3 regions of the Albibacterium profundi genome follow, and region 2 is predicted to be linked to each of the others. Evidence: riboswitches for the same ligand, from Rfam matches in the RefSeq annotation. Region 2 holds a riboswitch; each other region holds the start of a gene.
The links. A riboswitch is a leader RNA that binds a small molecule or an ion and turns the genes downstream of it on or off. The one in region 2 is predicted to bind cobalamin.
Positions count from the first base shown of each region.

Region 1: it holds a riboswitch for cobalamin, as region 2 does, so the genes downstream of both, WKR92_RS00055 (TonB-dependent receptor plug domain-containing protein) here and WKR92_RS03545 (ribonucleotide-diphosphate reductase subunit beta) in region 2, are expected to answer to the same signal.
Region 3: it holds a riboswitch for cobalamin, as region 2 does, so the genes downstream of both, metE (5-methyltetrahydropteroyltriglutamate--homocysteine S-methyltransferase) here and WKR92_RS03545 (ribonucleotide-diphosphate reductase subunit beta) in region 2, are expected to answer to the same signal.

Region 1 is NZ_JBBVGT010000001.1:9,762-14,172, reverse strand. Features, by position in the region: gene WKR92_RS00060 (sulfatase) at 1-702, opposite strand, end outside; cobalamin riboswitch at 1,340-1,537, shown strand; gene WKR92_RS00055 (TonB-dependent receptor plug domain-containing protein) at 1,630-3,663, shown strand; gene WKR92_RS00050 (YncE family protein) at 3,660-4,411, shown strand, end outside.
Region 2 is NZ_JBBVGT010000002.1:504,035-508,445, forward strand. Features, by position in the region: gene tig (trigger factor) at 1-1,234, opposite strand, end outside; tRNA gene WKR92_RS03535 (tRNA-Leu) at 1,307-1,388, opposite strand; gene WKR92_RS03540 (hypothetical protein) at 1,810-2,442, shown strand; adenosylcobalamin (AdoCbl) riboswitch at 2,552-2,685, shown strand; gene WKR92_RS03545 (ribonucleotide-diphosphate reductase subunit beta) at 2,785-3,759, shown strand; gene WKR92_RS03550 (ribonucleoside-diphosphate reductase subunit alpha) at 3,798-4,411, shown strand, end outside.
Region 3 is NZ_JBBVGT010000001.1:240,395-244,805, reverse strand. Features, by position in the region: gene WKR92_RS01115 (hypothetical protein) at 1-211, opposite strand, end outside; gene metE (5-methyltetrahydropteroyltriglutamate--homocysteine S-methyltransferase) at 356-2,680, opposite strand; cobalamin riboswitch at 2,854-3,043, opposite strand; gene WKR92_RS01105 (SMP-30/gluconolactonase/LRE family protein) at 3,118-4,143, opposite strand; gene WKR92_RS01100 (YkvA family protein) at 4,161-4,411, opposite strand, start outside.

The DNA of each region.
Region 1 (4,411 bases), on a different contig from region 2:
AGTAAGTGCTTCGGTAAGAAAAGTATCCGTTCCATAATATTCGGCTAGACCCTGCACGGCATTGAACGTAAACTTCCCCGGAATATTCCCGTAATTGTCCTTACCGTAGTAGCTCTGAGGATGACCGATGGCATTCCCTGCTACATTGACCATGAAACCTAGGTTCAATGGGTTGGCCCCTGGTGTTCCCTGTGCGCCCCAATGGGCTTTTCCAACATGAACCGTGAAATAACCAGCATCCTGTAGCAGTTGCGGGAGCGGTGTCGCCGTTGCTGTATGCGGGATCCCGCCAATTGGGCTGAATCCGTTATAATTCCACTCTACTCGATGAAATATGCTATCCTGGTGATCTGAAGGCGTGTCCTTATGTATAGATGTCCAATGAGTGACCCCATGATGTGCAGCATTCATGCCGGTGAGCATGCTGACCCGCGAGGGGGTGCAGACCGGCGTCGCATAGGCGTTGGTAAATTTCATCCCTTGCGCTGCCAACTTCTCCATATTGGGAGTATGATATGTGTTGTTAAGTGGGTACGGCCTGTCGCCGAAGGGCTCGGAGGTGTCCATCCAGCCCATATCATCCACCAAAAAAACAATGATATTTGGTCGCTTTACATTCTTGGCCTGATGCAGCTGGCCGTAGACTGCGTTATTGGCAAGTATCATCACTAGAAGGCTTAGACCAATAGCGAAACTCCTCATATTTTTTACGTTTAAAGTATTACGATAATAATGAAGATAGTGTTTCGCAACTAAAATCCAAAGACTTGGAGTCTACAACTGTACTAATTTAAGTTATCTTTATGCCGCTCTGGTCGATATTCGCTTTATAGGCACTCATCAAGAATACGATATTATAGATGCTTCAACAATTTAATAAAATTAAGGTATGAAAAAGCAAATGTGGTTTTTGATTAATCGGAAGGTGAGTATAAGTCAGCTATCAAAAGATATGAGGAGATCAAGTATTCTAAAGCTGGAACCGCAGATTATAAAGAATTAAAGCTTTTGGTGAAACTGATATCCGAATATGAAGATAAAACCTCTGAACTTCCAAACGTCAATCCCGTAGAGCTGATAAAAATCAGGATGGAAGAGTTTGGTTGTAATTCGAAGTAACTTGCTCTGGTATAAGTGAATAAGGGCAGGATAAGTAAAGTGTTAAATTACAAGCAGACTGATAACCGGGGTGCGGACAGCTATTCAGCAAAAACATTCTCGTTCGAAGGCATTAACGTTTCTTGGCCTAAAATAAGAGAGAGACGGTTGCTATTGAGGATATTAGGACTGGAAATCTGGTGGAAGTGAAAGTTCGCTGTAAACTATCATTTATTGTTGGTATCTTTGCTTCGCTTTTGGTGTCCTACCTATATCTACATGGGTGAGACTTAAAAGGGAATTCGGTGAGATTCCGAAACTGTCCCGCAGCTGTATTCTCCTATACAGGCTATTCATTCCAAAGGGTCACTGCCATTACAGGCGGGAAGGCCGAATAGCCGGAGTAAGTCAGAAGACCTGCCTAAAGTTAATAATATTCATAGCTTTCGAGGATTGAAGCTGGAATGAGAAAACTATTTTTTTCCTATAGTTATTCTTATGCCTCAATTGCTATGTCTTAGGCAAAATGAAATGAGGATCTTTATATTTACTTCGGTATCGCTGGTTGTTACGTTCTCCTTAACGTGCGTATCCGTATTGCCTATTGCTGCGCAGGAGCTTAGGAGGCTTGATCCTGATTCTCTTAAAAGCTATGAATTAAACGAAGTTGAAATAAATTCACTTCAACAGCTTGAGATTTTGCGATCTCCAGTACCAATGCAAAGTTTAAATAAGGAGGTTCTTGACAAGCTAAACAGCCTGTCGGTCGCCGACGCGGTCCGCTACTTCTCGGGTGTTCAATTGAAGGATTATGGCGGGGTTGGTGGATTAAAAACAGTGAATATTCGTAGTTTGGGCACTAATCATACACAGGTATTCTATGATGGTATCGCTATTGGAAATGCTCAAAACGGACAGGTTGATTTAGGGAAGCTATCGCTTGCCAATATGGAGCAGGTCTCTGTGATTAACGGACAAGACCCCAATCTGTTCCAACCGGCGAAGGCTTATGCTTCAGCGAGTTCAATCTCTTTGCTTAGTATGGAGCCGACTTTCACTGGGAATAAACGTTTGAATGCGTCGGTTCATTTGAAAAGTGGGTCATTTGGCCTTTTTAATTCGGCGCTGAATGTGGATTATAAGCTGAACGAAAGTCTTAGTGCGCGACTAAGTTCGGAATACACAAACGCGCATGGCCGATATGATTTTAACTATACGAACGGGGTTTATGATACGACGGCAACCCGTACTAACGCAGATATTCGGGCATTTAGGTTGGAAGCAGCTCTTTTTGGAAAACCGGACTCGACCATGTCTTGGCAGGCGAAGTATTATCATTATGAATCGGAAAGAGGTTTGCCGGGTGCTATTGTAGCAAATCGTTTTGATTATTCACAACGTTTATGGGATGAAAGTAATTTTCTGCAATTGGCCGTGGAGAAACGGGTTTCAGAGCGGTATCGGTTTGCTATAAAAGCAAAATTGGCGGTCGACTATAATCGCTATTTAGATCCTGAATATGTGACGACGGAGGGTTTTTTGGATAATAAATACCAGCAAAAGGAAGGATATGTCTCCGTCGCGAATGCCTTTCGTATTCGTCAAAACTGGCGCGCCAACTTTTCAGTTGATTATATACATAATAAGCTTGATGCGAATTTGTATCGCTTTCAATTTCCGAGAAGAAATACATTCTTGGCTGCGTTGGCGACTGACTATAGGTTGAACAGTTTCTATATTCAGGGGAGTTTGTTGGCTACCTATGTAGATGACGATGTGCAGGTGTTCGAGTCGGCCGGGGATCAACAGGATTTTACGCCAACCGTGATGGCTAGCTGGAAGCCTTTTGAGTCCAGCGACTTTCGACTGAGAGGATTCTATAAATCTATTTTTAGGATGCCGACGTTCAATGATCTTTATTATACATTTATCGGAAATACTTTTCTGCGCCCGGAGTATACGCATCAGTATAATATGGGTTTTACATATTTCAAACGCGTCGATCATGCTTTCTTCAACTATATAGGTATCCAAACAGATGTCTATCGTAACCTTGTGAAAGATAAAATTGTAGCTATTCCGAGCGCCAACTTGTTTCGCTGGACGATGTTAAACCTGGGCGAAGTGAAGATCAACGGTTTAGAGACCAATATTAAAGTCGTAGGCAAGGTCTCTCCTAAGCTCCAGTTTTCGGGCTTGATGAATTATACATATCAAAGGGCCGAGGATCATACGCAGAACGCATTTAATTTCGGGCATCAGATTCCATACATTCCTGTTCACAGCGGTTCGTTTGCCGGTATGTTAAGTGCCGACGATTATGGATTGAACTATAGTTTTATTTATACCGGCGAGCGTTATAGTCAAAAAGCGAATATCCCAGCTAACTATGTTGATCCCTGGTATACGCATGATGTGTCTGTGTGGTATGCGCTGCAACACAAGCAAACGACTTTAAAGCTTCGTGCGGAAGTGAACAACGTTCTTGACCAGCACTATGATGTCATTCTCAATTTTCCAATGCCGGGGCGGCACTATCGATTATCCTTAACACTAATTATATGAAATCACCTCAACCAAGTAAAACAACATGTATTATCGTCTTTTTTATGGCCTTTTTGCTGATTGGCCAGTCTTGTAAAAAAGACCACCAACCTCTGCCTTCAGAAAAGGAGGAAGTAGAAGATGCTGATCCGGATGCTTCCATCAAAGGTTTCTATCTTCTTAACGAAGGAAATATGAATATGAATAAGGCTTCCTTGGATTATATGGATCTACAAGCCGGTGAGTATCACAGAAATATATACAATGAAATTAATCCTGAAATTACTAAGGGGCTGGGTGATGTGGGGAACGATATGGCGGTTTACGGAAGCAAACTGTATATAATTGTCAATAATTCTAATAAGGTGGAGGTGTTAGATAAGTACACGGCTAAGCGGATCGGGCAGATTGATATCATAAATTGCCGGTACATAACTTTTGGTAATGGCAGAGCTTATGTTAGTGCGTATCTGGGTAGTGTGGGCGATCCGAATGCTCCTAATGGCATGGTGGCAGAGATTGACACAGCGAGTTTGGAAATAACACGTCGTGTCGAGGTTGGTCGTCAACCCGAAGAACTGGCCATTGTGGGCGAACGCCTGTATGTCGCTAATTCCGGGGGTTATAGTCCTCCGAATTACGAAAGCACGATTTCAGTGATTGACTTGGAAAGTTTTGAGGAAGTAAAGCGAATTGAAGTAGCACCCAATCTCCATCGCTTAAAGGCTGATTCTTATGGAGATCTGTATGTTACCTCACGTGGTGATTA
Region 2 (4,411 bases):
AACGATTCGCTTGTTCTTTATCCTGAAGTAATTGAGCTGCGTATTGGTTCAACTGCTCCTCAGGAAGGTCTTGCTGTCCGTACATCTTTAATTGGGCGGCTAAACGCTCTTTAGCAGCGGCAATTACTTCCTCATACTGAATCTCCAATTTATTATCATTGATAATTTTATTTTCGATCAATGTCCATTTTAAATTTTTGGCGAAATCATCATAGCCTTCCGTAATCTCCTCGTCAGTTAGTTTTTCATTGGTAGTTTTCAACCAGCGCTTCAAAAACTCATCTGGAAAATCTGCTTTCACACGATCCATACCGAGTGTATACATATCGTTTTGAAGCTTCTGATCTGCATTTTGAACAAATAAGCTTTCAATTTCTTCTTGTACCTTGGCTTTGAATTCTTCCTCAGTTTTTACCGTTCCCTCACCGTAAATTTTATCGAAAAACTCCTGATCCATTTCAGCTTCCTCTAAGCGGTTTACATTTTCAACTTTCAGGTTGAATGTTCCCACCAAGTCAGCTACCTGATCTTCTTCAATTTCCAATAATCTGGCTACTGTACTGTCATCATAAGCTTTCTTCAAGTCGATTGCAACAACATCGTCCTTTTTCAGGCCCGCCAAACTCTTTTTAATTTTCTTATCTTCGATGATATCGCTACGTACCGAAGTTGTTTTCACAATTCCGTCTTCGAGAGGTTCTCCTTTGGCATCCACTTGTGTCAATTCACCGTATAGTACATCGTCCTCTTCAGATACTTCTGGGTTCGAACGCTTACCATAGCTTTTTCTCAAGTTTGAAATTCTTGAGTTCAAGGTTTCATCATCTGCCTTAATAACATATTCAGTTAATGTATCTTTCTCTGTAAAAGGCACATCAACCTTTGGAGCTAAGCCAATTTCATATTTGAAGTTATAATCATCTTCAAAACCCCATGTATATTGAGTTTCCTCTTCTTTCGGAAGAGGCTGTCCTAGAATTTCTAGTTTATTTTCCGTTAGATAATCGTTTAGGCTATTGCTAACAATTTTATTGATTTCATCGATTAAGATCGCTTTACCATAGGTTCTCTTAATATGCGAAGTAGGTACCATTCCAGGACGGAAACCTGGTAACTTCGCTTGCTTAGCTTGAGTTTTAATAGCACTGTCAACTTGACTTTTATAGTCTTCTGGTTTTAATTCTATGCTGACTACTGCATTCAAGTCATCAATGTTTTCTTGGGAAATATTCATAGCTGCTATTACGTTTGCCGTTAATTATTCATTTAACAAAAATTCCCCCCGATTATGTCGAGAGGAATCAAGTGCGGAAGAAGGGACTCGAACCCCCACGCCGTGAGGCGCCAGATCCTAAGTCTGGTGCGGCTACCAATTACGCCACTTCCGCAGGTATAGGATTAATTATGGATTGCAAAGGTAGTATCTTTTGTTAAAAATCAAAAACATTTTTAAATATTTTTCGGATTACGTCAACCGGCCAACGTCCAAACTTCACTGAGCAATACCATCAGCTCATTCAGTAAAAAGCCCGAACTAAATCAATAAGAAACGAATAATACATTCTTCTAAACAAACCATGGACAAACTGTGATTGTATAGTCCCCAACCAGTCCTTTTACCATTGGTTAAGGACTGCTTGAAGTCTGGTTGACCACTGTTTGACCACTGTTCAATTAAAACGTGTACTTTGCAAGTTGACAACTGCATCTTGTCAAAATGTCGCTTTATCTTTTTGGCATTGTTTTCCGCTCTTAGCTTTCCTTCTACTATTTTTTTATTACATTTATACGTATTCAAGATTAGAAAACATGAAAAGATTTTTCGTATTTATTATCGCGCTTACCCTGTTCGCGTCCTGTAATAATAGCAACAACCAACAAAGCGAAGATCAAAGCGACTCGCTGAATGTTGCAAGCGACTCGACGGATACGGCTATTGTCAGAACGGATTTGACCCAGGTCAGCAAAGCGATCTTAAAGGAATTCAAGGATAAAAACTATGAAGCAATCGCACAATACATCCATCCGGATGAAGGCGTTCGCTTCTCTCCCTACGCTTATATTCGTCCTGACACAGACGTCCACCTATCACAAGCCGATTTTCTGAGCGCGGTGAACAGTGAGGAAGAACAGATCTGGGGCGCAGCAGACGGAACAGGCGATGACATTAAACTCACCGCAAAGGAGTATTTTGACAGGTATGTCTACGATGTAGATTTTCTGGAACCGGAAACTTTTAGCGTTAATGAATCCATTGCATCCGGGAATAGTATCAACAACCAAGAAGAAATTTACCCAGGAACACAATTCACTGAAAGTCATTTCTCCGGCTTCGAAGAAAAATACAGTGGCATGGACTGGCGGGCTCTTCGCTTGATATTCAAGCAGGTCAACGGCAACTATTACTTGGTTGGCGTGGTACACGACGAGTGGACCATTTAAGCTTTGCATTCACGTTTGTGAATAACGGTGTTATTGTTGATAAATATTTACCCCACTCATCAATTAAAACAATAGATTTGTCTTGATGTAAAATCATAGCGATCAGGTATTACACTAATAAAAAAGGGGAATCGTGTGAAATTCATGAGCTGTCGCGCAACTGTAAGTAGGAATTATTCTATAAGCCAGATCACCTTCCTTTTTCGCTAGACTTTGCTTTCGCAAAAAAAGTAAATGTCCGAATGAATACTTTAAGGTATTGATCTCAAGACCCTTCAGCCCGTATCCGTTTGTACATCCTACTTTTTAATTTGTTTTTTTCAATTTAAAACACAAAGTAGTATGAGCATTTTTAACAAGAGGGTAAATTACAAACCTTTCGAGTACCCCGAAATTCTGAACTTTACAGAAGCTATTAACAAATCATTTTGGGTCCATTCAGAAGTAGACTTCACTGCCGACGTCCAAGATTTCCACTCCCATTTGGATGCCAATGAAAAGGAAGTTATTAAAAAAAGCCTGCTGGCGATTGCACAAATCGAAGTTGCCGTAAAATCCTTCTGGGGCAACCTGTATCATCACCTACCGAAACCAGAGTTTAATGGCTTGGGAAGCACCTTTGCTGAATGCGAATTCAGACACTCGGAAGCTTATTCAAGGTTGCTGGATGTACTCGGTTATAATAATGAATTTGAACAGTTGATTGATGTTCCGGTTATAAAAAAGCGTGTCGACTATCTCTCAGAGGCCCTGGCACATACCAAATCTGAAGATGAGAAGGAATATCTTTTCTCTCTGATTCTATTCTCCATTTTGATCGAGAATGTTTCCCTGTTCAGCCAGTTCGCTATCATCCTTTCCTTTACGCGCTTCAAAGGGGCGATGAAAAACGTGAGCAACATTATTGCCTGGACCTCGGTGGATGAACAAATTCATGCGAATGCAGGCATTTACATTGTCAACAAAATCAAAGAAGAGTTTCCTGAATATTTCGACGACGAGACGAAGAACCGCATTATGGATATTGTCAGAAACTCAATTGAGGTAGAAGCGGAGATATTGGACTGGATATTTGAGAGTGGGGAAATTGAGAGCGTGAACAAGACCAACCTCCTGAACTTCATGAAGTATCGTGCGGATGACAGCTTGCGCAGAATTGGAATGCCGAGAGCCTTCAATGTATCTGAAAGCGATTATCAGCCGATGGTGTGGTTTGAAGAAGAAGTATTTGCAAACAGCATGGATGATTTCTTTGCCAAAAGGCCGGTAGACTACACCAAACATGATAAAAGTATTACTGCAAACGACTTATTTTAAACAAAAAATCCCTGTTTTAAAAATTATAATTGACGAAGATGGAAAGACTTTGGTGGTTAAATGAAGAAAGTCAGCAAATCCTCAACCGAGGTTATCTGCTCAAAGGCGAAACGACAAAAACGGCTATCGAACGGATCGCTATGGCGGCCGCTAAGCGACTCTATAAGCCTGAACTTTGCGAACCGTTTATCGAGATGATCGAAAAAGGCTGGATGAGCTTAAGCTCGCCGATTTGGGCAAACATGGGTACCGAAAGAGGCCTACCGATCTCTTGTTTCAATGTTTACGTACCGGACAATATAGAAAGCATCACTCATAAACTCGGTGAGGTGATTATGCAAACCAAAATTGGCGGTGGCACTTCCGGTTATTTTGGTGAACTCCGCGAACGCGGCAGTGCGGTTACCGACAATGGGAAAAGTAGCGGTGCCGTTAGCTTTATGAAACTATTTGATACCGCCATGGATACCATCTCGCAGGGCGGCGTTCGGCGCGGGGCCTTTGCTGCTTATTTGGATATTGATCATCCGGATATTGGTGAATTCTTGGAAATCAAGAATATCGGCAATCCCATACAAAATCTTTTTACAGGTATTTGTGTACCCGACTACTGGATGCAGGACATGATTGACGGCGACATGGATAAACGTAA
Region 3 (4,411 bases), on a different contig from region 2:
GCAATGCCCTTCCGGCAGCTGCAGTCGGCTCTACGGTAGCATCTTCGTTAGTCGAGGCCGATTTTGCTTCTTTTTCAGTCTTTCCTTCCAAAGCTTCTACGGCCTTATTAGCCACTTTTTCTTCAACTTTATTTTTTATTCTATTAAGAATTTGTGCTTCTGATACAAAAAATGCAAATACGAGGAATGTAGATAGTAATAATTTTTTCATCTTATATTTTAATTTGAAACAGGAAAAGGCTTAGCTTTTACATATCAAAAATATATAAATTTTTTAAAAACCCGTTAAGTTGCTCGGCAAAGTTCGGACAAAAATAAAAACATCGTGTCTGTTAGCAGACACGATGTTCACATGTTAGACGCTCATTGGTTCAGCCTTTGCGAGTCGCATACTTTTGGCTGCGCCCACCATCTCAACAAGCGCCTTTTGCGTTTCTTCCCAATTGCGCGTTTTTAAACCGCAATCTGGATTTACCCATATCTGATCTGACGGAATAACTTCGCTAGCTCGCGTGAGCAAGCCGACCATTTCTTCTTTAAGAGGTATACGAGGTGAGTGAATATCGTAAACACCTGGCCCGATCTGTTGGGGATATGCAAAACTGATAAAGGCATCCAATAGTTCCATTTTAGAACGCGAACACTCAATTGTAATCACATCCGCGTCCATTTCCGCGATATGTTGAATAATATCGTTAAACTCCGAATAGCACATATGCGTATGAATTTGCGTTTCGTCTTTCACCCCGGTGGAAGCAATGCGGAAAGCTTTAATAGCCCAATGAAGGTAGGCTTGCCATTTGCTTTTTCGAAGCGGAAGACCTTCCCGAATAGCAGGCTCGTCAATTTGGATGACTTTTATTCCGGCAGCTTCAAGGTCTTCAACTTCATCGCGAATTGCTAAGGCAATCTGGTTGCAGGTAGCCGATCTGGGCTGATCGTCGCGGACAAAGGACCATTGTAAAATGGTAACTGGTCCTGTAAGCATCCCTTTAACTAATTTATTGGTTAAATTCTGTGCGTATTGCGTCCACGCAATGGTCATGGGTTTTTGTCTTGATATATCACCATATATGATAGGCGGTTTAACACAACGAGAACCATAACTTTGCACCCACCCGTTTTTAGTGAAAACGAAACCGTTCAATTGTTCACCGAAATATTCAACCATATCATTTCGTTCAAATTCACCGTGAACTAAAACATCCAAGTCGATTTCATCTTGCCAGCGGATTGCTTTCTCGGTTTCAAGTTTCAAAGCCCGCTCATACTCTTCCAAATTAATATGTCCTTTTTTGAAGAGTGCCCGTTGTGCTCTAATATCACGTGTTTGAGGAAAGGAGCCTATTGTTGTAGTCGGAAAAAGCGGGAGATTTAATACCTCTCTTTGTTTTTCCTTTCGAATATCAAATCGACTTGCTCTTTGGAATTCAGTACTTTCAACTCTTTTCTCACGTTCTTTTACAGCACGATCGTGGATCAGGGACGACGTTTTCCTGCTATTCGTCGCGTGCTGGTTATTCATGAATTCTTTTTTTAAACCTTCATCAGCAGTTTCGGTTGCCAGCTTCTTTAAGCTGACGATTTCATAAACCTTCTGTTTGGCGAATGCTAACCATTGTTTGATTTCCGGAACCAGTATGCTGTCATTTGTTTCAAGCTCTAAATCGCAAGGAGAATGTAGTAGCGAACAGGATGCTGCTACCAGAACCCGCTCATCGCCGATTTTATCGACAACCTGTTGAATCTGTGCCAATGAGCTTGCATAATCATTTTTCCAGATATTCCGTCCATCAACAACTCCTAAAGAAAGTTTTGTCGTATCAGGTAAGGAAACAAGCACATCGTTAAGTTGTGCTGGATCTTTTACCAAATCGATATGCAGAGCGTCAACTGGTAATGAGCATGCTAAGTCGATATTATCTCTGAGTCCTTCAAAATAGCTGGCCACTAAGATTTGAATGCCGGGAAATTTTGACCGTATCTGTTTGTATACCGACTTAAAGTACTTTTTTTCTTTATCACTAAGATCCAAAGCCAGAAATGGTTCATCAAACTGCACCCACTCGACGCCATTGTTTTTCAATTCGTTTAAAATCTCGAAATAAACAGGGAGAAGATTTTCTAACAATTCAATACGATGAAAACCTGCTTCTTTTTCCTTTCCTAAGAGAAGGTAGGAGATAGGTCCAATCAGGACGGGCTTTGTAAGCATTCCAGCCTGTTTAGCTTCGTAGAATTCATCGACTACTTTTCTTGAGAAAAACGTAAATTGTTGGTTTTTGTAGAATTCTGGTACGATGTAATGATAGTTGGTATCGAACCATTTGGTCATTTCCATGGCTGTGATGTCCAATCCCTTTTGCTGGTAGCCACGTGCCATTCCAAAGTAAAGGTCGAGTTCTGTATTTTCCCGATCTAAAATAATTTGGTTGTAGACTGAAGGAATTGCTCCCACGGTTAAGGACATATCCAAAACCTGATCGTAAAAGGAAAAGTCGTTAGACGGGATGAGATCGATACCCGCGCTTTTTTGCAGCTGCCAGTTATGCAGGCGGATTTGTTTCCCAACCTGCAATAGTTCTCGCTGAGTCGTCTTGCCTGACCAATATTGCTCGCAGGCTTTTTTGAGTTCCCGATGGCTACCAATACGCGGATAGCCAAGATTGTTTGTTAGCATGTTTCGTTGCTTTTTAAAAGATAAATAGATCAGTTAAAAGCTCTTTGCTAAACTTCGTAATGCTTTTTTTAAATTAAAATAGAGGAGTAAGGGGAGACACTGTTGCTAAATATCCAACCAAGAGGGACGAATAGGAGGTATCATACCTGACTTCTGCTTCAATTCGCGAAAGCATCGTCAATTCGATATAGGCAGGTCTCCTGACTTGTAACATCTTTATCATCCTTCCCGTCTGGTTCTCAAGACAGTGGATTTTCAATGGATAAAGACTGGTCGTTACTTACAGTTGCGCGACAGTTCGTGATTTACACACGATTCCCTTTTAATTTGCAGCTAAGCAAGACCTATTCGGTTTGATTGAAGAAATAAAAGAACTTATGGAAGCAAATATACAATTAATGTTGATCTTTTGAGGCCATTAATGAGACAGTATACCATTACCGCATCCTAATTCTCAGTAGTTGGTGATTAGCCGTCACGTACAAGGTTTTCTCATCTTCAGAAAGATCACAATTAGAAACTGGATGTGGAATTCGGATTCGACCAATAGCTTCAAAATTCTTGTTTAGAATCCATAAGCCGCCAGGTCCGCTCGTATAAATGTTTCCTTTTTTATCAATCGTGAAGCCATCCGGTCCGCCGCCATAAGGAGAGAAGTCGAATGCAATACCAGCAGCCTCAAGTGAGCCGTCGTTTAATATGTTATACAGGTATAGATAGGGGGCAGCTCCATCCGAATTGCCTACAATGAGCTGTTTATGGTCCGGAGTTAAGCCGATTCCATTTGGATACGAAATGGAATCAACCAGTAGCGTAACATTTCCATTTTTGTCAACTTTATAGACGCCACAAAAGTCAAGTTCCCTCTTGTCGATCGTCTGTTCCTTTAAGCCATATGGAGGGTCGGTAAAGTAAATGTCTCCATTGCTATGTTGAACAAGATCGTTCGGGCTGTTTAGCTTTTTGCCCTGATATCCATCAACCAACGGAATAAAATCAGCACTTGGGCTGGTTATAGGTGCTGCCATCTTTGCTACTCGACGATCGCCGTGTTGAGTTAGGATTAATTCACCCTGTTTATTGACGATCAGACCATTTGACCCCGGTTCCCCCGGACGATCTTGTTTACCTGTGTAACCTGACGGAAACAGATAGTCCTCAATGCCGCTTTTTTCGGTCCACTTGTGTATTTTATTGTTTGGGATATCTGAGAAGAGTAACATATCCTCCTTGTCAACCCATAGCGCTCCTTCGGTCCATTTAAATCCCTCAGCTAAAACTTCAATCTTAGCATCGGCTTTTATAACCTTGTTGAGTTCTGGTTTCAGAACCTTGATTGAGCCAATAGTTGGGTAGTTTGATTTACTGTCCTTTTTTTGTGCGGAGACGTGTTGAATGAGCAACGAGTACGGCACCATAAAACAATAGGCTAGGACAAATCCGAATATGATCGTTTTCTTCATATCTTAAAGATACAATCTTATTGGGAATATTGATTGGTGATTTCCACAGAAACTTCCTGTTCTGCTTTCCACAGTTGGTATTTTTCAAGGTCTTTTGATACCTGTTTTATCACGAGTCCAATAATAAACATATCATCGACCAGACCAAAACCAAGCACAAAATCGGGAAACATATCAACCGGTGAGAGAAAATATACGATTCCCGCCAAAATGGCAATCAGTGACTTTTTAGGTATACTTTTATAACTACCGTTCGTATAATCGCGAA